3 regions of the Serratia surfactantfaciens genome follow, and region 1 is predicted to be linked to each of the others. Evidence: predicted binding sites of a transcription regulator. Region 1 holds the regulator's gene; each other region holds the start of a gene.

Evidence for each region. Region 1 encodes PurR, which represses purine synthesis genes. Its sites were predicted from a motif close to CANGCAAACGTTTGCNTG; they were not measured.
Region 2: carA (glutamine-hydrolyzing carbamoyl-phosphate synthase small subunit) is a predicted target of PurR. The motif match lies at 3,745-3,762, and genes of this name have one in related genera.
Region 3: purL (phosphoribosylformylglycinamidine synthase) is a predicted target of PurR. The motif match lies at 3,548-3,565, and genes of this name have one in related genera.

The regions. Positions count from the first base shown of each region.
Region 1 is NZ_CP016948.1:1,636,056-1,643,495, forward strand. Features, by position in the region: gene punC (purine nucleoside transporter PunC) at 1-1,147, opposite strand, end outside; gene punR (DNA-binding transcriptional activator PunR) at 1,271-2,215, shown strand; gene purR (HTH-type transcriptional repressor PurR) at 2,212-3,237, opposite strand; gene cydH (cytochrome bd-I oxidase subunit CydH) at 3,562-3,651, shown strand; gene sodB (superoxide dismutase [Fe]) at 3,714-4,292, opposite strand; gene ATE40_RS07860 (C40 family peptidase) at 4,492-5,310, opposite strand; gene ATE40_RS07865 (Grx4 family monothiol glutaredoxin) at 5,727-6,074, shown strand; gene rnt (ribonuclease T) at 6,143-6,826, opposite strand; gene gloA (lactoylglutathione lyase) at 6,905-7,312, opposite strand.
Region 2 is NZ_CP016948.1:26,186-33,625, reverse strand. Features, by position in the region: gene carB (carbamoyl-phosphate synthase large subunit) at 1-2,356, opposite strand, end outside; gene carA (glutamine-hydrolyzing carbamoyl-phosphate synthase small subunit) at 2,373-3,521, opposite strand; gene dapB (4-hydroxy-tetrahydrodipicolinate reductase) at 3,993-4,814, opposite strand; gene ATE40_RS00115 (glycosyltransferase) at 5,077-6,336, opposite strand; gene ATE40_RS00110 (TauD/TfdA dioxygenase family protein) at 6,361-7,224, opposite strand; gene pvcA (L-tyrosine isonitrile synthase) at 7,319-7,440, opposite strand, start outside.
Region 3 is NZ_CP016948.1:3,273,984-3,281,423, reverse strand. Features, by position in the region: gene yfhb (phosphatidylglycerophosphatase C) at 1-196, shown strand, start outside; gene ATE40_RS15420 (DUF2157 domain-containing protein) at 245-1,297, opposite strand; gene tadA (tRNA adenosine(34) deaminase TadA) at 1,415-1,921, shown strand; gene mltF (membrane-bound lytic murein transglycosylase MltF) at 1,922-3,382, opposite strand; gene purL (phosphoribosylformylglycinamidine synthase) at 3,660-7,440, shown strand, end outside.

The sequences.
Region 1 (7,440 bases):
GCAGGAAATACCCCAGCGCGGCCAGAATCACCGTAGACACCATTACCGTCACCGTCGCCAACAGCGGCTGGGCAATAAACGCCGATACCAGCATGCTCGCCACAAAACACAGCCCCAGCTGCAGCGTATTTTGCAGCGCGGCGGCTTTGCCGCTGCTTTCCGGGAACGGCATCAACGCATTCGCCACCATGATCGGGTAGCCAGCGCCATTGACCAGCGCCATCACGCAGAATGGAATCAGCAGCGTGGTGAGCGTCGGAGAGGTCAGCGTCGCCACCAGATACAGCGCCACCATGCTGACACCATAAGCTACCAGCAGCCACGGCAGCAGAGTTTTGCCATTGATGCGCTTGAGCGCGGCGCGGCAGCCGTAGCCGCCCAGCAGGAAGGCCAGCGTTTGCGGCACATAGCTCAGACCGATGTCGCTCGGGCTATAGCCCATATCGCCGAGGATGAACGGCGAACCGGTCAGCCAGGCGAAGAAACCGGCCGAGCAGGCGGCGTACATCGCGACGTTGCCGCTGAACACCGGAGATTTCAACAGTTGCCAGAAGCTGACGCCGTTTTTCGGCGCGTCGGCGGCGGGTTGCGTTTTGGCGCGCTCTTTGAGCATCAACGTCGGCAGCAGCAGCAGCGCGGTGATCACCAACAGCGCGGCGAAGATCGCCCGCCAGCTGGCGTGGTTCAGCAGCCAGGCGCCAAGCAGCGGGGCCAACGCCGGTGACAGCGCCACCAGCGGCATTATGGTGGCGAACACGCGATTGGCCTGACCTTCACGATAACGGTCGACCACCAGCGCTTGCCAGATGGCGGTGGCGGAACAGACGCCGACCGCCTGAATAAAGCGCAGGATCCACAGCTGCAGGGCGTTTTCCACCCACAGCATGCCGAGGCAGCCGAGGGCGAACAGCGTCAGGCCAATCAATAATACCGGTTTACGCCCCAGGCGATCGGAGAGCGGCCCCCACAGCAGCTGCGCGAAGGCGAAGCCGGCCAGGAAGATGCTCAGGCTGGCGCTCACGGCGCCGGCGGAGATTTGCAGTTCTTCGCGCATGGCGCCGAAGGCAGGCAGATACATATCGGTCGCCAGATAACCCAACATGCTCAGGCCGGCGAGGTAGAACATAAAGCCAAAAGAATTTCGCATGGTATTTCTCGTTAATATTTTAGTATCGCAGGTTTTTAGCGCCGGCCAGTGTATCCGGCTGGATCTCTGCTTGTGAAACGGTAATATTTGCAAAGTGCTGTTAAAAAAATTGAAGGCAAAGCGATGTGGTCTGAATATTCACTTGAAGTCGTCGACGCGGTAGCGCGCACCGGCAGTTTCAGCGCGGCGGCGCAGGAGCTGCACCGGGTGCCGTCGGCGGTGAGTTATACCGTGCGGCAGCTGGAGCAATGGCTGGCGGTGCCGCTGTTTGAGCGGCGTCACCGCGATGTGGAGCTGACGCCGGCCGGTGCGTTGTTTATCAAGGATGCGCGAGCTGTTATCAAAAAAATGCTCGACACCCGCCGGCACTGTCAGCAGGTGGCCAACGGTTGGCGCGGTCAGCTGAATATCGCGGTGGATATCATCGTCAAACCGCAGCGCAGCCGCCAGCTGGTGCTGGATTTCTACCGCCATTTCCCCGACGTCGAGTTGATGCTGCAACCCGAGGTGTTCAACGGCGTCTGGGATGCGCTGGCGGACGGCAGGGCGGACATGGCGATCGGCGCCACGCGTGCGGTGCCGGTCGGCGGCGGTTTTGCCTTCCGCGACATGGGCTATATGAACTGGCTGTGCGTAGTCAGCCCGCAACACCCGCTGGCGCAGCTGGCGGGGCCGCTGCATGACGATCAGTTGCGGCCGTACCCTTCGCTTTGTCTGGAGGACACCTCGCGCAATTTGCCCAAGCGCGTCACCTGGACGCTGGATAACCAGCGGCGGCTGGTGGTGCCGGACTGGACGTCGGCGCTCGACTGTTTGTGCGCCGGGCTGTGCGTCGGCATGATGCCGGCACATCGGGCGCTGCCGCTGGTGCAGCGCGGTGAGCTGAAGGCGTTGCAGCTGCAGCAGCCGTTTCCCGCCAGCCCTTGCTGCCTGACCTGGCAGCAGGATAAACCGTCACCGGCGATGAGTTGGCTACTGGCGTATCTGGGCGATGGGGAGACGCTGAATCAGGAGTGGCTGAGCGAGGCGGCGCCGGAAGCCGTGCAGGCTTCCGGCTCAGGGGATTAGCGGCGGTAGTCGATGAACGGGCCATCGGCGACCGAGCGGCGTTCGATCAGCTTCGGATGCACTTCGATCACCTGCGACTCTTCGCGCTTGCTGATGATGCGATCCAGCAGCATGGTGAAGGCCATTTCGCCCAGGCGTTCTTTCGGCTGATGAATGGTGGTCAGCGCCGGGGTGAAGTAGCGGGCGTTGCGCACGTTGTCGTAGCCGATTACGGAAATATCCTGCGGCACCCGCAGCCCCAGCTCGTCGGCGGCGCAGATGGCGCCCATCGCCATGATGTCACCGCCGCAGAATACTGCGGTCGGCCGCTGTTTTTGCGACAGGATCTGGTGCATCGCCTTGTAACCGGATTCCGGCTCGAAGTCGCCCTGTACGATCCACTCTTCGCGAATGTCGATCTGCGCTTCCTGCAGCGCTTTCATAAAGCCCTGATGGCGGCCGCCGCCGGTGTTGCGCGACAGCTGGCCCGGGATGGCGCCGATATCGCGGTGGCCGCGTTCGATCAGATAACGGCCGGCGAGATAGCCGCCTTCGAAGGCGTTATCGATGATGGTGTCGGTGAAGTCGCCGCGCGCCGCACCCCAGTCCATCACCACCATCGGGATGTTACGGTAGTCTTCCAGCATGCCCAGCAGCTGATCCGGGTATTCGGAACACATCACCAGCAGGCCGTCGACGCGCTTTTGCGCCAGCATCGCCAGGTAGGCGCGCTGTTTGTCCAGGTTGTTGTGCGAGTTGCACAGGATCAGGGTGTAGCCTTTGCTGTAGCAACTGTTTTCCACCGCTTCGATCACTTCGGCGAAGTAGGGGGCTTCACTCGAGGTGGCCAGCAGGCCGATCGACTTGGTGTGATTGACTTTCAGGCTGCGCGCCACGGCGCTCGGCGAGTAGTGCAGTTCTTTGATGGCGGCCCACACGGCCGCTTTGGTCTCTTCGGCGACGAAACGAGTCTTATTGATGACGTGCGAAACGGTGGTGGTGGAAACGCCCGCGCGTTTGGCCACATCTTTAATCGTTGCCATGTAAGGAATGACTCCTGAACTCACATGTTTACAGCATGTAAGTGTGATGTTAATCGTTTGCCTACGTAGATCCTTCTCCAGAGAAGCGAAAACTGAGTTTTTAGTGTGTTGAAGTCTTCAGCGCTTAATCAGGAGGGGCATGGATGCCGGTACGCAGTTGTGAACTGCGAATTTTGTCGCATATTGAGCAAAAGTGGAAGAGGTAATCGATATTATAAACCGGGAAATGATAACAAGATTTTATCGGCGAACTGTGGGAAAATGATTTGACGTACTAATTGTACGCCTTTTATCCTTAGGAAAGCCCATTTTAAAGGAGTTGTCATGGATACCGAATTGAAGATGTCGCTGTTCACCACCGTTTGCGCGCTGGCGGTCATTATCGCTTTCAGCTTCGTTGCCGCGTTGAACTGATTTCCCCCCGGCGCTAAAAAAGGCGCAGCCTGGCTGCGCCTCGTCACATCAGAAACCTGTGCTTACGCCAGGTTTTCCGCTGCGAAGGTCCAGTTGACCAACGCCCAGAAGTTTTCCAGGTATTTTGGACGCGCATTGCGGTAATCGATGTAATACGCGTGTTCCCACACGTCAACGGTCAGCAGCGGTTTGTCTTCACCGGTCAGCGGGGTTGCCGCGTTAGAGGTGTTGACGATCGCCAGCGCGCCGTCCGGTTTTTTCACCAGCCAGGTCCAGCCGGCGCCGAAGTTTTTCACGGCGGCATCGGTGAACTGCTCTTTGAACGCAGCGAAAGAGCCGAAGGACTTGACGATCGCCGCCGCCAGTTCGCCCTGCGGTTCACCGCCGCCCTGTGGCGACAGGCAGTGCCAGTAGAAGGTGTGGTTCCACACCTGCGCGGCGTTGTTGAACACGCCGCCGTTAGAGGTCTTGATGATCTCTTCGAGCGATTTGCCCTCGAACTCGCTGCCTTTCACCAGGTTGTTCAGGTTAACCACGTAGGTGTTGTGGTGTTTGCCGTAGTGGTATTCCAGGGTTTCGGCGGAGATGTGCGGCTCGAGCGCGTTTTTCTCATACGGTAATACAGGTAATTCAAACGACATTGCTTCCTCCTTTACAGCGCCATGTGCTTCCCGCCGGGGCGGGAACCGGATGGGCCGTTTTTTATTGTGGTCATTCAATCTTAACAATTTTCACCATAAAAAACAGGAGGAAAAGCGAGAAATGCGCGTGGGGAAGTGCGATGGGCGATAGCTTGAGCAGGCGGTTGCGACCGGGGCCGCAACCGCGCAGAGCGGGAAATTAACGAATGGTTTTCGGCGTCACTACGCGGCGTGCGCCGATGTAGTGGTTCTGCCAATAGTCGTTGTCGAGCTGGCTGATGCGGATCTCTTCGCCGGTGCGTGGCGACTGGATGAATTTGCCGTTGCCGAGGTAGACGCCGACGTGGTCCGCCACGCCGCGGTTGTTGATGCGGAAGAACACCAGATCGCCGCTTTCCAGCTCGCTTTTCTTGATCGGCGCCGCGTCACGCAGGTGATACATCTCGTTGGCGGTGCGCGGCATCTTGATTTTCACCACGTCTTTATAGGCGTAATAGATGAGGCCGCTGCAGTCGAAGCCGGTGCGCGGCGAGCTGCCGCCCCAGCGGTAAGGTTTGCCCATCTGGCCCATCAGCTTGGCCATCGCGGTCTGTTTGGCGTGCTGGTAGCGTTTCTTGTGCGCCGGGCTGAGTTTCAACGGCTTTTCTTCACGCGCCAGCTTGGCGGTGGCCATGCCGGCTTCGCGGTGGCGGCCATAGCCTTTTTTGTAGCCCTTTTTCGGCGGGGTGACTTTAATCTTGGCGGTTTTCTGCGCTTTGGCCTTGGGTTTGGCGCTGACGATCTTTTTCGCGCTTTTCTCGCTTTTGGCCTTGGCGGTCTTGGTTTTTTTCTCGGGAGCCGTCACTTTGGCTTTCTTGGCGGCTTTATCCGCTTTCTTTTTTCTGCGGTCATCGGGCCGCGCTTCATTGGCATGGCTTTTACGCTGCTCGGCGGCAATACGCGCCTGTGGCGCAGCGTGCGCCAAATTGAAGAAGAGCTGCGTAAACAGCAGCGCAAAGAGCGTAAGAATTAAACGCATGTCGACGTCACCAACCTTGGCCCCGAAACGGATATCGAAAGAGTTACAGTATTCCCGAATTTCGCCATATAAAACAGCGAAGAACTCAGAAATAATAATCCATATTGTGAGAAAACGTTAATGACATTTTTTTTGGTTTAAAATCAGCCTGTTGGTGTATGAAAAAACGTCAACCCATGGCGGATGGGATAATTAATCCGCGCCGTCGTCGCGGCGCAATATATTAGTGAAATGGTCGGATTAAAAATGTTATTCTCAACGTATGTTTTGACCGGAATGACGTGGCCGGTGAAACGCGATCGGCGGCGGGTGAATATCCTTGCAAAAGATGGCGTTTTCTTGCGACTGTTCCAGCCGCTACAATAGAGCGCGTGATGCATGTTGTAGCCATGAAATGTGGCTTGAGGAAGCAATAAATGACGACGACAATTGAAAAAATTCAGCACCAGATCGCTGAAAACCCGATTCTGCTGTACATGAAAGGCTCGCCAAAGCTGCCGAGCTGCGGCTTCTCCGCACAGGCTGTGCAAGCGCTGTCCGCCTGCGGCGAGCGTTTCGCCTACGTGGATATTCTGCAGAACCCGGACATCCGCGCCGAGCTGCCAAAATACGCCAACTGGCCGACTTTCCCGCAGCTGTGGGTTGACGGTGAGCTGGTCGGCGGTTGCGATATCATCATCGAAATGTATCAGCGCGGCGAGCTCCAGCAGCTGATCAAAGAGACGGCTGAAAAGTATAAAGCGCAGGAAGACCAGCAGTCTTAATCGACAGGCTTGCGGTTATCGCGTAACGGGCGGCGCCAGTGCAAACTGGGCCGCCTTTTTCATTGGTTTTATTCGGCGAGATCGGCGGCGGGCAGCGGCCAGCCGCCGAGGCGTTTCCAGCGGTTAACCAGCTCACAAAACAGCAGGGCGGTTTGCTCGGTGTCGTACAGCGCGGAGTGCGCCTGGCTGCTGTCGAACGGCATGCCGGCGGCGATGCAGGCTTTGGCCAGCACCGTTTGGCCCAGCACCAGGCCGCTCAGCGCCGCGGTGTCGAAGGTGGCGAACGGATGGAACGGGTTGCGCTTCAGCCCGGCGCGTTCTGCCGCGGCCATCAGGAAGCTGTGATCGAAGTTGGCGTTGTGCGCGACGATAATGGCCCGGTTACAACCGCGATCCTTGAGCCCTTTGCGCACCGCTTTGAAAATGGCGTGCAACGCGTCATATTCGCTGACTGCGCCGCGTAGCGGGTTGTGCGGATCGATGCCGTTAAACGCCAGCGCCTCCGGCTGCAGGTTGGCGCCCTCGAAAGGCTCCACGTGGAAGTGCAGGGTTTCGTCCTGCTGCAGCCAGCCGTCTTCATCCATTTTCAGCGTCACGGCGGCGATTTCCAGCAACGCATCGGTATTGGCGTTGAACCCGGCGGTTTCAACATCTATTACTACGGGATAAAACCCACGAAAACGACCACTCAGGGCGTTAAGATCACTTTTCTCGGCCATCAGTTTCTTATCTTCATCGAATGCAGCGCGCATTATGGCAAATTTTGCGCCCGGTTGCAGGCGCTATCGCGCGGAGAATCAGCAGGGCGCGGGGCGCCCTGAAGGGGAGGCTTAGTGGCCGAGGCCCTGACCGGCGTGTTTGTTTTCGATCAGCTCGATTTTGTAACCGTCCGGATCTTCGACGAAGGCGATCACCGTGGTGCCGCCCTTCACCGGACCGGCCTCGCGGGTGACCTTGCCGCCGGCGCGACGGATGCTGTCGCAGGTGGCGGCGACGTCGTCCACGCCCAGCGCCAGGTGGCCGAAGGCGGTGCCCATGTCGTAGCTGTCGGTGCCCCAGTTATAGGTCAGTTCGATAACCGCGCCTTCGCTCTCTTCCGTATAGCCGACGAAAGCCAGCGAGTATTTGTACTCCGGGTTCTCACTGGTGCGCAGCAGGCGCATGCCTAATACCTTGGTGTAGAAGTCGATGGCGCGTTGCAGGTCACCGACGCGGATCATGGTATGGAGTAAGCGCATAATTCCTCTGAATTAACTGTGCCGTGGCAGACGGCGGGTGGATTGAAGCACAAGCGAGTATAGCCTTGTCCCGCAAGGAAATTCAATGTAACGACTGAGTGACAATGTCACATGTTGTCGTCATGCCG
Region 2 (7,440 bases), 1.6 Mb from region 1:
CCGCCTGTTCGATGTGCTCCATGATGCCGCCAATCAGCACACGCTCGCCGTCGCAGATGGCGTCGACGTCCACTTCCACCGCATCGTCCAGGAAGCGGTCCAGCAGCACCGGCGCATCGTTGGACACGCTGACCGCGGTCTGGAAGTAACGGCGCAGGTCGGTTTCGTCATAGACGATTTCCATCGCCCGGCCGCCCAGCACGTAGGAAGGGCGCACCACCAGTGGATAGCCGATGCCCGCCGCCTTCTCCACTGCCTGCTCGATGGCGGTGACGGTGGCGTTGGCCGGCTGCTTCAGGCCCAGGCGGTTTACCGCCTGCTGGAAGCGTTCGCGGTCTTCGGCGCGGTCGATGGCGTCCGGGCTGGTGCCGATGATCGGCACGCCTGCGGCTTCCAGCTCGCGCGCCAGCTTCAGCGGAGTCTGGCCGCCGTACTGTACGATAACGCCTTTCGGCTTCTCGATGCGCACGATTTCCAGCACGTCTTCCAGCGTTACCGGCTCAAAGTACAGACGGTCGGAGGTGTCGTAGTCGGTGGAGACGGTTTCCGGGTTACAGTTGACCATGATGGTCTCGTAGCCGTCTTCGCGCAGCGCCAGCGAGGCGTGCACGCAGCAGTAGTCGAACTCGATGCCCTGGCCGATACGGTTCGGCCCGCCGCCCAGCACCATCACTTTCGGCCGGTCGTTGGTCGGATTGGACTCGCACTCTTCTTCATAAGTGGAGTACATGTAGGCGGTGTCGGTGGCGAATTCCGCCGCACAGGTGTCCACGCGCTTGTACACCGGGTGCAAACCGTGGCTGTGGCGCAGCTTGCGAATTTCGCTCTCGGCGACGCCGGCCAGCTTGGCCAGGCGCGCATCGGCGAAGCCTTTGCGCTTCAGGGTGCGCAGGAACTCTTTGTTCAGGCCGTTGATGCCCGCGTCGGCCACCTGCTCTTCCAGGCGCACCAGCTCTTCAATCTGCACCAGGAACCAGCGGTCGACGTTGGTCAGGTTGAAGACGCCGTCGACCGACAGACCGGCGCGGAAGGCGTCGGCGATGTACCAGATGCGGTCGGAACCGGCGTCTTTCAGCTCGCGGCGAATTTTGGTCAGCGCTTCCGGATCGTCCAGGCTCACTTTCGGGTCGAAACCGGTGGCGCCCACTTCCAGGCCGCGCAGCGCTTTCTGCAGCGACTCCTGTTGGGTGCGGCCGATGGCCATCACTTCACCGACCGACTTCATCTGGGTGGTCAGGCGATCGTTGGCGCCGGCGAACTTCTCGAAGTTGAAGCGCGGGATCTTGGTGACGACGTAGTCGATGGACGGCTCGAACGACGCCGGGGTGCGGCCGCCGGTGATGTCGTTCATCAGCTCATCGAGGGTGTAACCCACCGCCAGCTTGGCGGCGATCTTGGCGATTGGGAAGCCGGTGGCTTTCGACGCCAGCGCCGAAGAGCGCGATACGCGCGGGTTCATTTCGATGACGATCAGGCGGCCGGTTTTCGGGTTGACCGAGAACTGCACGTTGGAGCCGCCGGTTTCGACGCCGATCTCACGCAGCACCGCCATCGAGGCGTTGCGCATGATTTGGTATTCCTTGTCGGTCAGGGTCTGGGCCGGCGCGACGGTGATCGAGTCGCCGGTGTGGATGCCCATGGCGTCGAAGTTTTCGATGGAGCAAACAATGATGCAGTTGTCGTTCTTATCACGCACCACTTCCATCTCGTACTCTTTCCAACCGATCAGCGATTCGTCGATCAGCAGCTCGTTGGTCGGCGACAGATCCAGACCGCGTTCGCAGATTTCTTCGAACTCTTCACGGTTGTAAGCGATGCCGCCGCCGGTACCGCCCATGGTAAAGGAAGGACGGATGATGCACGGGAAGCCGACGTCAGCGGCAACCGCCAGCGCTTCTTCCATGGTGTGCGCGATGCCGGAGCGCGCGGTATCCAGACCGATCTTCTTCATCGCCACGTCGAAACGGCGACGGTCTTCGGCCTTGTCGATCGCATCGGCGGTGGCGCCGATCATGGTGACGCCGAACTCGGCCAGTACGCCCTGACGCTCCAGCTCCAGCGCGCAGTTCAGCGCCGTCTGGCCGCCCATGGTCGGCAGCACCGCATCCGGGCGCTCTTTTTCGATGATCTTGCGTACCACTTCCCAGTGGATCGGCTCAATGTAGGTAGCGTCGGCCATTTCCGGGTCGGTCATGATAGTCGCCGGGTTGGAGTTGACCAAAATGACGCGGTAGCCCTCTTCGCGCAGCGCTTTACACGCCTGGGCGCCAGAGTAGTCGAACTCACACGCCTGACCGATAACGATCGGGCCCGCGCCGAGGATCAGGATGCTTTTTATGTCTGTACGTTTTGGCATTTTTTACTGCTCCTGATTATTTGGCGTTAGAACGGTAAGTCTCAATCAGTTCGATAAAGTGATCGAACAGCGGCGCGGCGTCGTGCGGGCCAGGGCTGGCTTCCGGGTGCCCCTGGAAACTGAACGCCGCCTTGTCGGTGCGGTGAATGCCCTGCACCGTGTGGTCGAACAGCGATTTGTGCGTCACGCGCAGGTTCGCCGGCAGGTTATTCTCGTCTACCGCAAAGCCGTGGTTCTGCGCGGTGATCATCACGGTATTGTTGTCCAGATCCTTCACCGGGTGGTTGCCGCCGTGGTGGCCGAGCTTCATCTTCATGGTTTTCGCCCCGCTGGCCAGCGCCAGCAGCTGGTGGCCCAGACAGATGCCGAACACCGGAATGTCGGTTTCCAGGAACTGTTTGATGGCGGCGATGGCGTAGTCGCACGGCTCCGGGTCACCCGGGCCGTTGGACAGGAAGATGCCGTCCGGATTCATTTTCAGCACCTCGTCGGCCGGGGTCTGCGCCGGCACCACGGTCAGGCGGCAGCCGCGATCCACCAGCATGCGCAGGATGTTGCGCTTGGCGCCGTAGTCGTAAGCCACCACGTGGAAAGGCAGTTCCGCGGCGGTTTTGGCTTCAGGCAGGTCGCCTTCAAGCGTCCAGCTGCCTTGCTGCCAGCTGTAGGCCTCTTGGGTCGTGACTTCTTTCGCCAGATCCATGCCCTTCAACCCCGGGAAACCTTGCGCCTTGGCCAGGGCCAGCGCGGCGTCCGGCGTATCGGCGGCGACGATGCAGCCGTTCTGGGCGCCCTTCTCGCGCAGCAGGCGGGTCAATTTACGGGTATCGATATCGGCGATCGCCACGATGTTGTGACGCTTGAGGTAGTCGGACAGGCTTTCTTCGTTGCGGTAGTTGCTGGCGATCAGCGGGAGGTCACGAATGACGAGGCCTTGGGCGTGTACTGCGGAGGATTCTTCGTCGGAAGCATTGGTGCCGACATTGCCGATATGAGGATAAGTAAGAGTAACGATCTGGCGGGAATAGGAAGGATCAGTGAGGATTTCTTGATAACCGGTCATCGACGTATTGAAGACCACTTCCCCCACTGCCGTTCCCTCTGCCCCGATGGCCCGACCGTGGAATTGGGTTCCGTCTTCCAGAACCAATAGCGCTGACTTAATCAAAACATCCTCCGAGGAATAATCAATCACAATATTTGCATATTAATTCAGATATCGCGATCTAAATCAATGCAAAAACCGTCCGCGAGGCCAATTTTTGGCAAATTGGGCGCATTTTAATGATGAGTGTTCGGCTTGTCTACCCAAACTGCCATTTTTTGTTTTATTTTTGCAGTTTTCGGTGCCCAAGCGGCTTGAGCGGCGATAAAAACACAGAAAACCGGGGCTGGAAAACGGTTGCGAGGCCGAATGACGGAAAACGGCGCCGGAACGGGCTAAAATAGACGTTAAAATAGCCTCAGGCGGAGAAAAACAAGGTAATTAGCAAGATAAACATCAACAAACACAACCTTTAAAACAAAAAATAAACCAAAGCCACATTTATCATGTTAAAAAAAAAGGACAATAAAATTATTGTCCGATTATCATAGCATTATGATCAATACACCCACATCACTATGGTATGCAAATCAATTATAACTGCTCGAGATTCAGCACATCTCGCATATCAAACAGGCCTTTATCTCGATTATACAGCCAGACTGCCGCACGCACCGCGCCGCTGGCAAAAGTCATGCGGCTGGAAGCTTTATGGGTGATCTCCACCCGCTCACCGATGTCGGCAAACATCGCGGTGTGCTCGCCGACGATGTCGCCAGCGCGAATGGTGGCAAAGCCGATGCTTTTCGGATCGCGCTCGCCGGTATGGCCTTCGCGCGCATAGACCGCGCAGCTTTTCAGGTCGCGCCCCAGCGCGCCGGCGATCGCTTCGCCCATCGCCAATGCCGTGCCCGATGGCGCATCCACTTTGTGGCGGTGGTGCGCCTCAACGATTTCGATGTCGGTATAGTCGCCCATCACTTGCGCGGCCTTCTCCAGCAGTTTCAACACCAGGTTGACGCCGACGCTGAAGTTGGCGGCAAACACGATGCCGATATGCTGCGCCGCATCGCGGATCGCCTGCTTGCCGGCGTCATCGAAGCCGGTGGTGCCAATCACCATCGCCTTGTGGTGCGCCACGCAAAAATCCAGGTAGCTCCGCGTGCTTTCCGGACGGGTGAAGTCGATCAGAATGTCGAACTCGCTCGCCACTTTCTCCAGGCTGTCGCTTACCTTGACACCCAGCGCGCCGATGCCCGCCAGCTCACCGGCGTCGACGCCGATCAGGCTGGAGCCCGGTCGCGACAGCGCCGCGCCCAACACTACGCCTTCCGCCTGCTGCACCGCCTGGATCAATTGACGGCCCATCCGGCCGCCGGCGCCCGCAATCGCAATGCGGATTTGTGAATCTTTCATGCTTGCTCTCTTCTTGATTTAACGCGTATCCCATTAATCCATCGATTCAGGGTAACTGCCCCGCTTGCGCGCCGCCAGAGGATTCATGACATCATTAGAAAATGATGATATTCCCCCGCTTCCATCAGCGGCGCTGTCATAAGATTAACATTCAACCGATTTGGCGGCCTGCGGCGATTGTACATAATCATGCAGTTTCCATTGAGAAAAAATGCAGAAAAAAGGCGCCGAAAACGGCGCCTGGGAAGGAGGTGCAGCGAGATCAGGCGGTAATAGCCGCCACTTCGTTGGCTATCGCCGTTAGCGCATCGTGGCGGGCATAATCTTCACGCACCAGCGCCGCGCGTTGGCGGTAGATCGGCTGCTGCAGAATACGCGACGCCGCCGCCAGGATCTGTTCTGCGCTCGGCGTGCTGGTGTGCAGGCTGATGCCGCAACCGGCAGCGACCACGCGCGCCGCCGCCTCCAGCTTATCCTCGCCGGTGCCGGCGACGATCAGCGGCACGCCGCTGTCCAGCGCATAGTTGATCGAGCCATAACCGCCGTTGGTGATCAGCAGCGACGCATGCGGCAGCCAGCGTTCGAAGGAGATAAACTCCCGCACTCTGGCGTTGTCCGGCAACGCGTCCATCAGCCCTGCCGTCGCCCGCCCGCCGGTGGTGGCCAACACCCGCACCGGCAGATGCGCCAGCGCCTGCAGCGTCGGCACGATCAGCTGATGCAGATCGACGTTGGCCAACGTGCCCTGAGACACGATCACCAGCGGCCGATCATCGTCCGCCTCCCACAGCGTCTCTTCCGCCGCCGGTTGACCGCCGCTACGCAGCGGACCGACGAAGCGCACGCCGCTCGGCAGATCGTCGCGCTCATATTCCAGCGCCGTGGTGGCCAACTGCAGGAAACGCTCGCAGCCGCCGATCAGCGCATCGGTAAACGGGCGAGTCAGCGCCCGCCCGCCCGCTTGCACCAGCGCCGCATCGAAGCTCCGCTGCACCTCATCAAGCAACACGCGCGTCTCTTCATCCACCAATTGCTCGCGGGTCAGCGCCTGCGGCAACAGCGCCGGCGGGATGCGCGGGCCGTAAAAAATGGCGTCACGCGAAGAATACGACAGCGGCGTAACGCCGATACCGAAGACCGGTGGCCGTTCGGCGGACTGCAACAGCGGCAATACGCCGTAGAAGCAGTTCTCCACCATCAACAAATCGGTCTTTTCGGCGGCAATGGCCGCACGCAGCTGCCGATCCAGCAGCGGGATCGGCGCGGCGAAGAAATCCTTCAGCGCCAGCGCCATCTGCGCATTGCCCGGCGGCAGCGCGGCGCGCTGCGGAAAGTGCTCTTCCAGGTGGCGATAATCGAAGTCCACCTGCGCGTCGAACGGTACGAAGTTCGCCCCAGCCGCTTCGGCGCGTTCGCGAAACAGCGCGCCGGTCATCACCCGCACCTGATGCCCTTGGGCGATCAGGTGACGAGCGATAGCTAACATCGGGTAGACGTGCCCCGGAGTGGCGACCGCCGCCATCAGTATCCTTGCCATAATGCTCCTTTACGCTTCTGCGTTGGCCGGCTTCAGCGCCAGATTGGCGCACACCGGGTTGCTCTGAATATGCACGCGCTGCAAATGACGCGCGGAACGGGCGGTAAAGCCCTCACGGCCGTGCAGCAGCGAGAAGTTGTCCGCCACGACCACGTCGCCCTGCTGCCACTGGTGGGCATAATAGTGACGCGGATCGTACAGGTGCTGCTGCAGGGTGTGGTGGAACTGTTCCTGCTGTTGCTCCGGCACACCGTGATATTCCAGCGCATGCTGGTTGAGGAATTTTTTGCCTTCCGTCGGCGGTTCATTGTAGCGCATGATCAATCCCCTGCCGTTCGGGTGCTGCACCACCAGCGGCGAACAGACTTCACCGCCGTAGTGCACCACCTGCTTAATGCGGTAAGTGATCGACACCGACAGCCACTGATCCAGCAGCGCTTCGTCCGCGTTGGCCAACAGTCGCGTGGTATCGACGAAGGTGGTGCATCCGCCTTCATCCTGCGATGGCGCCGCCACGCAGTGGAACAGCTGGAACTCGGGGATGGTCGGCTTATACATGCCATCCCAATGCAGCGGAACGTAGCTGCTGTCGAAGATATGATCCTTGGCGTCCGGATGTTCTTTCACGTCCAGCACCGCGCCGAACGGCCACATCATGATCTCGCCCCAGCGTTCGGCATAGCGAGTCAGGACATCCGCGTCGCTGAAACCGGAGTCGAATCCGCGCAGCACCAGCAAGTGGTGCTCCTGCGCCAGCGCCCGCAGTGCCGCCACCGGCAGTTCGCCGATCTTTTGCCCCGGGTGCTGCGGCGTCAGGATCGCGCCGAACGGGGTATTCAGTTGAATGTGGCAATCAAGCGGTTGGTTGTTCATCGGTGATTCTCCTTGCATCGAATGTGCTGCTCACACGGCAACGTGCCGTCAAAAACGCGCCCGCCAGGATTTCGGGCGCAAGGCCTGCAGAGGCTCAGGCCATCTGCGGCTGTTCGATCAGGTAATGGCTCGGCGTGCCGCGGATTTCCACCAGTTCGCCGTCCAGGCTCTGCGCGTCTTTGCGCTTCATCAGCACGAACTGGCCGTTCACGTTGG
Region 3 (7,440 bases), 1.6 Mb from region 1:
GCGCCGCTGCGGCGGTTGGGTCTTGACCCTGCGTTGCCTGGGGGAGCAGAAAGTGGTGCAGCTGGAGCAGCGGCTCGGTGCGCCGCTGAAGCTGTACAGTGGTTACAGCGACAGTAAGCAGGACAATCCGCTGCTGTTCTTTTGTGAGCACCGCTGGCGGGTAAGCAAACAGGGTGAGCTGCAGCAGCTGGAATAAACCAAGGGCGGAGGATTCCGCCCTTTGTTGTTGTTATCGGTACTGCGATCAGTCATCGCTCACGTCGTGTGGCTTGCGCCCCAGCTGCCAAATCTTCTCCGCATAATATCCCAACGCCCACAGGCTCAGCCCGAGCAGCGCGAAGAAAATCGTCTTCGGCATGCTGTCCCAGAAAAATTCGAACAGGCGGGTATACAGGTTAATGCCGAGGAAGGTCAGCCCGAAACCGCGCAGCATGGCGTCGTCATGTTTCAACCCCAGCCAGATGGCGGCGAGGGAGGCCAGCCCGAACAGCAGGCTCCAGTGGAACAGCTCGATCTGGCGTGCGCTGTACCAGCTGTCGAGATCGCCGTAGTTGCCGAAGATAGACAGCAGCCACAGGGCGATGAACAGGTACAGCAGCCCCATCGCCAGCGACACTCGCTGCAGACCGCGCTGCGCCAACAGCGGCCGCAGCAGCAGCGCGGTGGCGATCAGCACCGCGCCAAAGGCGATAAAGCGAATCGGGTAGCTCATGCCGAGCCAGTAGGCGCCCCAGCCGGACAGGTAGCCGGTCTCGGCGCCGAAGGCGTTGCCGAGCGACAGCAGGGCGAACCACCACACCAGTCCGGAGCGGCTGAACCAGCCGATCGCGCCGTACAGCAGCGCGGCGAACAGCAGTAGCACGGAAACCCGCCCGCTGCCGTTATCCAGCCAGACCCCCAGTTGCCATAAGGCGCAGGCGGTGAGCAACACCGCGACAAACAGCGCCGCCTCGTTGCCGTAGCGTTTCTCCGGATGCCGCCGGCGGCGACGCAGCGCCCAGACGTAGGCCAGCGCCGCCAGTACGCCGGCGATCGCCATGCGTACCGGCGCGTCGAAGCGGAACAGCTCGCTGAGCCATGCCAGCAGTTCGCTGTCGGCGAACAGGCTGGTGACGGCGATCAGCAGCGAGGCCAGCGCGGCCAGAAACGCATAGCGCGCCAGCCGGCGCCAGTCGAAAGGTTGCACATCCATATGCTGCAGCAGTTGCTGTTGTTGCTCGGGCGTTAAGGCGCCTTCGCCGACCCAGCCGTCCAGCGCCTTGCGCACCACGACGGCGTTCTTTTTACTGAGTTTCATGTTTCTTGTCCCTGAATCACCTGCTGATTCGGCCAGTATAGCCATTGTCGCGCGGTTACGACAAAGTGGGGCTAGTGTGTATAATGCCCGCCGCAAAAGCGCACGAGGAATTATGCGATGACTGAATATAACGATGAATACTGGATGCGTCAGGCATTGCGGTTGGCCCTGCGCGCGCAGGAAGAGGGCGAGGTGCCGGTGGGTGCGCTGCTGGTGCTGGACAATCAGGTCATCGGCGAGGGCTGGAACCGGCCGATAGGCCGCCACGATCCTACCGCACACGCCGAGATCATGGCGCTGCGCCAGGGCGGCGCGGTGCTGCAAAATTATCGCCTGCTGAACGCCACGCTGTACGTCACGCTGGAGCCCTGTGTGATGTGCGCCGGCGCGATGGTGCACAGCCGCATCCGTCGGCTGGTGTATGGCGCCGCCGACGAGAAAACCGGCGCTGCTGGTTCGCTGGTGGACATTCTGCGCCATCCGGGCATGAACCATCAGGTGGAGATCGTCTCGGGCGTGCTGGCGGACGAATGCGCCGCCACCCTGAGCAATTTCTTCCGCCTGCGCCGCGAACAGAAAAAAGCGCTCAGGCTGGCGCAACGGGCGGCGGATAAACCGGAATAATCAGTAGTTGAGCGCCAGTTCCGGCATCACCGTCGGATAGCCTTTCCCCAACGCCTCCTGCTCGGCGGCCGCCTGCGCCGCCTTTCTCTCTTTTTCCTGCAGATAGCCCACCAGGCTGACCTGGTAGCGGCGGATGTTTTCTACATAGTTGTAGGCTTCACGCCCGCGCGCATAGCCATAGGTCAGCTGCGGATAGTAGCGCTTTTGGCTGAGCATCGGCAGGCGCTGCTTGACGTCGACCCAGCTGTCCGGGTTGCCTTTTTGCGTCTTGGTCAGCTTGCGCGCGTCCAGCATATGGCCCCAACCCATGTTGTAGGCCGCCAGCGAGAACCAGATGCGTTCGTCTTCCGGCACGCTGTCCGGCACCTTGGCCATCAGCCGCTGCAGGTAAAGGGCGCCGCCCTGAATGCTCTCTTCCGGATCGAGGCGGTCATTGACCCCCAGGCCGTCGGCGGTGGCGCGGGTCAGCATCATCAGGCCGCGCACGCCGGTGGGAGAGGTGGCCTGCGGATTCCAGTGCGATTCCTGATAGGCGATGGCCGCCAGCAGCTTCCAGTCGATCTCGTTGGCGTGCTTCTCGAACAGCGGGCGGAAGTTGGGCAGCACCGAGTCGATGGCCGACAGGAAGGTTTTGGTGTCCACATAGTCGAAGCTGCCGACGTGGCCGAGGTATTTCTCTTCCAGCCGCGCCAGGGTGCCGTCGTCCACCATCTGACTGTAGAAATCCAGCATCGCCGCGTACAGGCTGTCGTCGCCGTCACGTTTGAGGTACCAGGTGACCGGTTCTTCGTCGGTGACGTCGAATGCCACCGCCAGCTGCGGATGGATGCGCTGCAGCAGCGCGATGGTCACCGAATCGCCGAGGGTGTAATCCAGCTTGCCGTCGGCAACCCGTTCCAGCAGCTCTTTGGAGGTGAGATCGCTGGAGGACTCCCAGGCGAGGTCCGGGTATTTATCCTGCTTGAGCTGCTTTAACGTGCTGACGTGCGCGGAACCGGAGGCGACCGCCAGCTTGCCTTTAATGTCGGCGAAGCTTTTCGGCCGCGCGGTGCCCAGCCGGTACACCAGCTGTTGGGAAACGGAATAGTAGGCCGGGCCGGTGCGCGCGCGGCTGAGGCGCTCCTGGTTGTAGATCAGGCCCGCCGCCAGCAGGTCGGCGTCATCGTCGTCCAGATCGTCGAACAGGTCATTGATGTTCTGATGGGGGATCACCACCAGCTTCACCCCGAGGTAGTTGGCGAAGCGCTTGGCCAGTTCGTAGTCGAGCCCACCCGGCCCTTGCTTGGTGTTGAAATAGGTCAGCGGTGAATTCAGCGTGCTGATACGCAACTCGCCGCGGGAAATGATCTCCTGGAGTTGCCCGCCCTGGCCGCTGCGCCAGGTGATGTTGGGCCACAGCGCGAGAGCCAGAAGCAGGGTGACAACGCCGATGAGGATGTAGTTTATTTTAAGACGTTTCAAATAGTTATCCAGTGGTGGCACAGGTACACCGGCGACGGCAACCACGACTTTTCTCATGGTTAAATCACCAGTGCGGGGGCATTTTGCGCAACAAAACGCCAGTGTGCAACTTTATTGACACGTTATGACAATTCGACGGTGCGGCACGCTTTTATCAATAATCCCTACGCAAACGGTTTCGTCGGCGCGGAGGATTCTCTATAATGACGCGCGTTTTCCCCTGTTGCGCCCAATGAAGCGTCTTATCCGTCGCTTCGAAGACGAGAGAACTTTGATTATGGAAATTCTGCGTGGTTCGCCCGCTTTATCGGCTTTTCGCATTACCAAACTGCTGTCCCGCTGTCAGGACGCCCGCCTGCCCGTCAGTGATATCTACGCCGAGTACGTCCACTTTGCCGATGTCAGCGCACCGTTAAGTGCCGAAGAACACGCCAAACTTCAGCGTCTGCTCAAGTACGGTCCTTCTCTCGCCGAACACGCCCCTGAAGGCCGGCTGCTGCTGGTTACGCCGCGTCCGGGCACCATTTCACCCTGGTCTTCCAAAGCCACCGACATCGCCCACAACTGCGGTCTGCAACAGGTGCTGCGGCTGGAGCGCGGTCTGGCGTTCTACGTCAAGGCGCCTGAACTGACGGAAGCCCAGTGGCGGCAGCTCGCTGCGTTGCTGCACGATCGCATGATGGAAACCGTCTTCAGCGAGCTGCAACAGGCCGAACAGCTGTTCGCGCACCATCAGCCGGCGCCGTATCAGTCGGTCGACGTGCTGGGCGCAGGGCGCGCCGCGCTGGAGCAGGCCAACGTCCGGCTCGGCCTGGCGCTGGCGCAGGATGAGATCGACTACCTGCTGAATGCCTTTACCGGTTTGGGGCGCAACCCGACGGATATCGAACTTTATATGTTCGCGCAGGCCAACTCCGAGCACTGCCGCCACAAGATTTTCAACGCCGACTGGATCATCGACGGCGAACAGCAGCCCAAGTCGCTGTTCAAAATGATCAAGAATACCTACGAGCAGACGCCGGACTACGTGCTGTCGGCGTATAAAGACAACGCCGCCGTGATGGAAGGCTCGCAGGTCGGCCGCTTCTTCGCCGCGCCGGAGAACGGCACGTACGATTATCATCAGGAAGAAGCGCACATCCTGATGAAAGTGGAAACCCACAACCACCCGACGGCGATCTCGCCGTGGCCGGGCGCCGCGACCGGATCCGGCGGCGAGATCCGCGACGAGGGCGCTACCGGCCGGGGCGCCAAGCCGAAGGCCGGTCTGGTGGGCTTCTCGGTGTCCAACCTGCGCATTCCCGGCTTTGAACAGCCGTGGGAGCAAGATTTCGGCAAGCCGGAACGCATCGTCACCGCGCTGGATATCATGACCGAAGGCCCGCTGGGCGGCGCGGCGTTCAACAACGAATTCGGCCGGCCGGCGCTGCTGGGCTACTTCCGTACCTATGAAGAGCGCGTCAACAGCCACAACGGCGTTGAGCTGCGCGGCTACCACAAACCGATCATGCTGGCGGGCGGCATCGGCAACATCCGCGCCGATCACGTGCAGAAAGGGGAAATCACCGTCGGCGCCAAGCTGGTGGTGCTGGGCGGCCCGGCGATGAATATCGGCCTGGGCGGCGGCGCGGCGTCCTCGATGGCGTCCGGCCAGTCCGACGCCGATCTGGATTTCGCTTCGGTGCAGCGCGACAACCCGGAAATGGAACGCCGCTGTCAGGAAGTGATCGACCGCTGCTGGCAGCTGGGCGACCAGAACCCGATCCTGTTCATTCATGACGTCGGCGCCGGCGGCCTGTCCAACGCCATGCCGGAGCTGGTGAGCGACGGCGGCCGCGGCGGCCGTTTCGAACTGCGCGATATTCTCAACGACGAGCCGGGCATGAGTCCGCTGGAAGTGTGGTGCAACGAATCGCAGGAGCGTTACGTGATGGCGATCGCCCCGGCGCAGATGGCGCAGTTCGACGAGATCTGCCGCCGCGAACGCGCGCCTTACGCGGTGATCGGCGAAGCGACCGAAGAGCAGCACCTGACGCTGAACGATAGCCACTTCGACAATCAACCGATCGACATGCCGCTGGACGTGCTGCTCGGCAAGACGCCGAAGATGACCCGCGACGTCACCCGCCTGCAGGCGCGTGGCCAGGCGGTACAGCGCGAAAACATCACCCTGGCCGATGCGGTGAAACGCGTGCTGCATCTGCCGGCCGTTGCGGAGAAGACCTTCCTGATCACCATCGGCGACCGCACCGTCACCGGCATGGTGGCGCGTGATCAGATGGTCGGCCCGTGGCAGATCCCGGTGGCCGACTGCGCGGTCACCACCGCCAGCCTGGACAGCTACTACGGCGAAGCGATGTCGATCGGCGAACGCGCGCCGGTGGCGCTGCTGGACTTCGCCGCCTCCGGTCGCCTGGCGGTCGGGGAAGCGCTGACCAACCTGGCTGCCACCGAGATCGGTAGCCTGAAGCGCGTGAAGCTGTCCGCCAACTGGATGGCCGCCGCCGGCCACCCGGGCGAAGACGCCGGTCTGTACGAAGCGGTGAAAGCGGTGGGCGAAGAGCTGTGCCCGGCGCTGGGCATCACCATTCCGGTGGGCAAAGACTCCATGTCGATGAAAACCCGTTGGCAGGAAGGCAACGAACAGCGTGAAATGACCTCGCCGCTGTCGCTGGTCATCACCGCTTTCGCCCGCGTGGAAGACGTGCGCGGCACCGTGACGCCACAGCTGCGCACCGATAAGGGCGACAACGCGCTGCTGCTGATTGACTTGGGCAACGGCCATAACGCGCTGGGCGCCACCGCGCTGGCGCAGGTTTATCGCCAACTGGGCGACAAACCGGCCGACGTGCGCGACGTCGCGCAGCTGGCGGGCTTCTTCAACGCCATGCAGCAGTTGGTGGCCGATCGCGCGCTGCTGGCTTATCACGACCGCGCCGACGGCGGCCTGCTGGTGACGCTGGCGGAGATGGCCTTCGCCGGCCACTGCGGCGTGGAAGTTAACCTGGACGGCCTCGGCGACGATGCGTTGGCGGTGCTGTTCAACGAAGAACTGGGCGCGGTGATTCAGGTGAGCGCCGAACGTCTTGACGACGTGAAGCAGGCGTTCGCTCAACACGGTTTGACCGACAACGTGCATCACATCGGCAGCGCGCAGGCCGGCGATCGTTTCGTCATTCAGCAACACGGCAAGGCGCTGTACAGCGAAAGCCGCAATACCCTGCGCACCTGGTGGGCGGAAACCACCTGGCAGATGCAGCGCCTGCGCGACAACCCGGCGTGCGCCGATCAGGAACATCAGGCCAAGCAGGATGAACAAGATCCCGGCCTGAGCGTGAAACTGACCTTCGCACCAGAGGAAGACATCGCGGCGCCGTATATCGCCAAGGGCGCTCGCCCGAAAGTGGCGGTGCTGCGCGAGCAGGGGGTGAACTCCCACGTTGAGATGGCGGCGGCGTTCCACCGTGCCGGCTTTGACGCGGTGGACGTGCACATGAGCGATCTGCTGGCGGGGCGCCGCGATCTGCAGGACTTCCACACGCTGGTGGCCTGCGGCGGCTTCTCTTACGGCGACGTACTGGGCGCCGGCGAAGGCTGGGCGAAGTCTATCCTGTTCAACGAGCGGGTGCGCGACGAGTTCGAAGCGTTCTTCCACCGTCCGCAGACGCTGGCGCTGGGCGTATGCAACGGCTGCCAGATGATGTCTAACCTGCGCGAGCTGATCCCGGGCGCCGAACACTGGCCGCGCTTTGTGCGCAACCTGTCGGATCGCTTCGAGGCGCGCTTCAGCCTGGTGGAGGTGGCGGCCAGCCCGTCGCTGTTCCTGCAGGGCATGACCGGTTCTCGTATGCCGATCGCCGTTTCCCACGGTGAAGGGCATGTCGAAGTGCGCGATACGGCGCATCTGGCGGCGCTGGAAAGCCACGGCCTGGTGGCGCTGCGGTTCGTCAACAACGCCGGTCAGGTAACGGAGGCTTACCCGGCCAACCCGAACGGTTCGCCGAACGGCATTACCGCCGTGACCAGCGCCAGCGGGCGCGCTACGGTGATGATGCCGC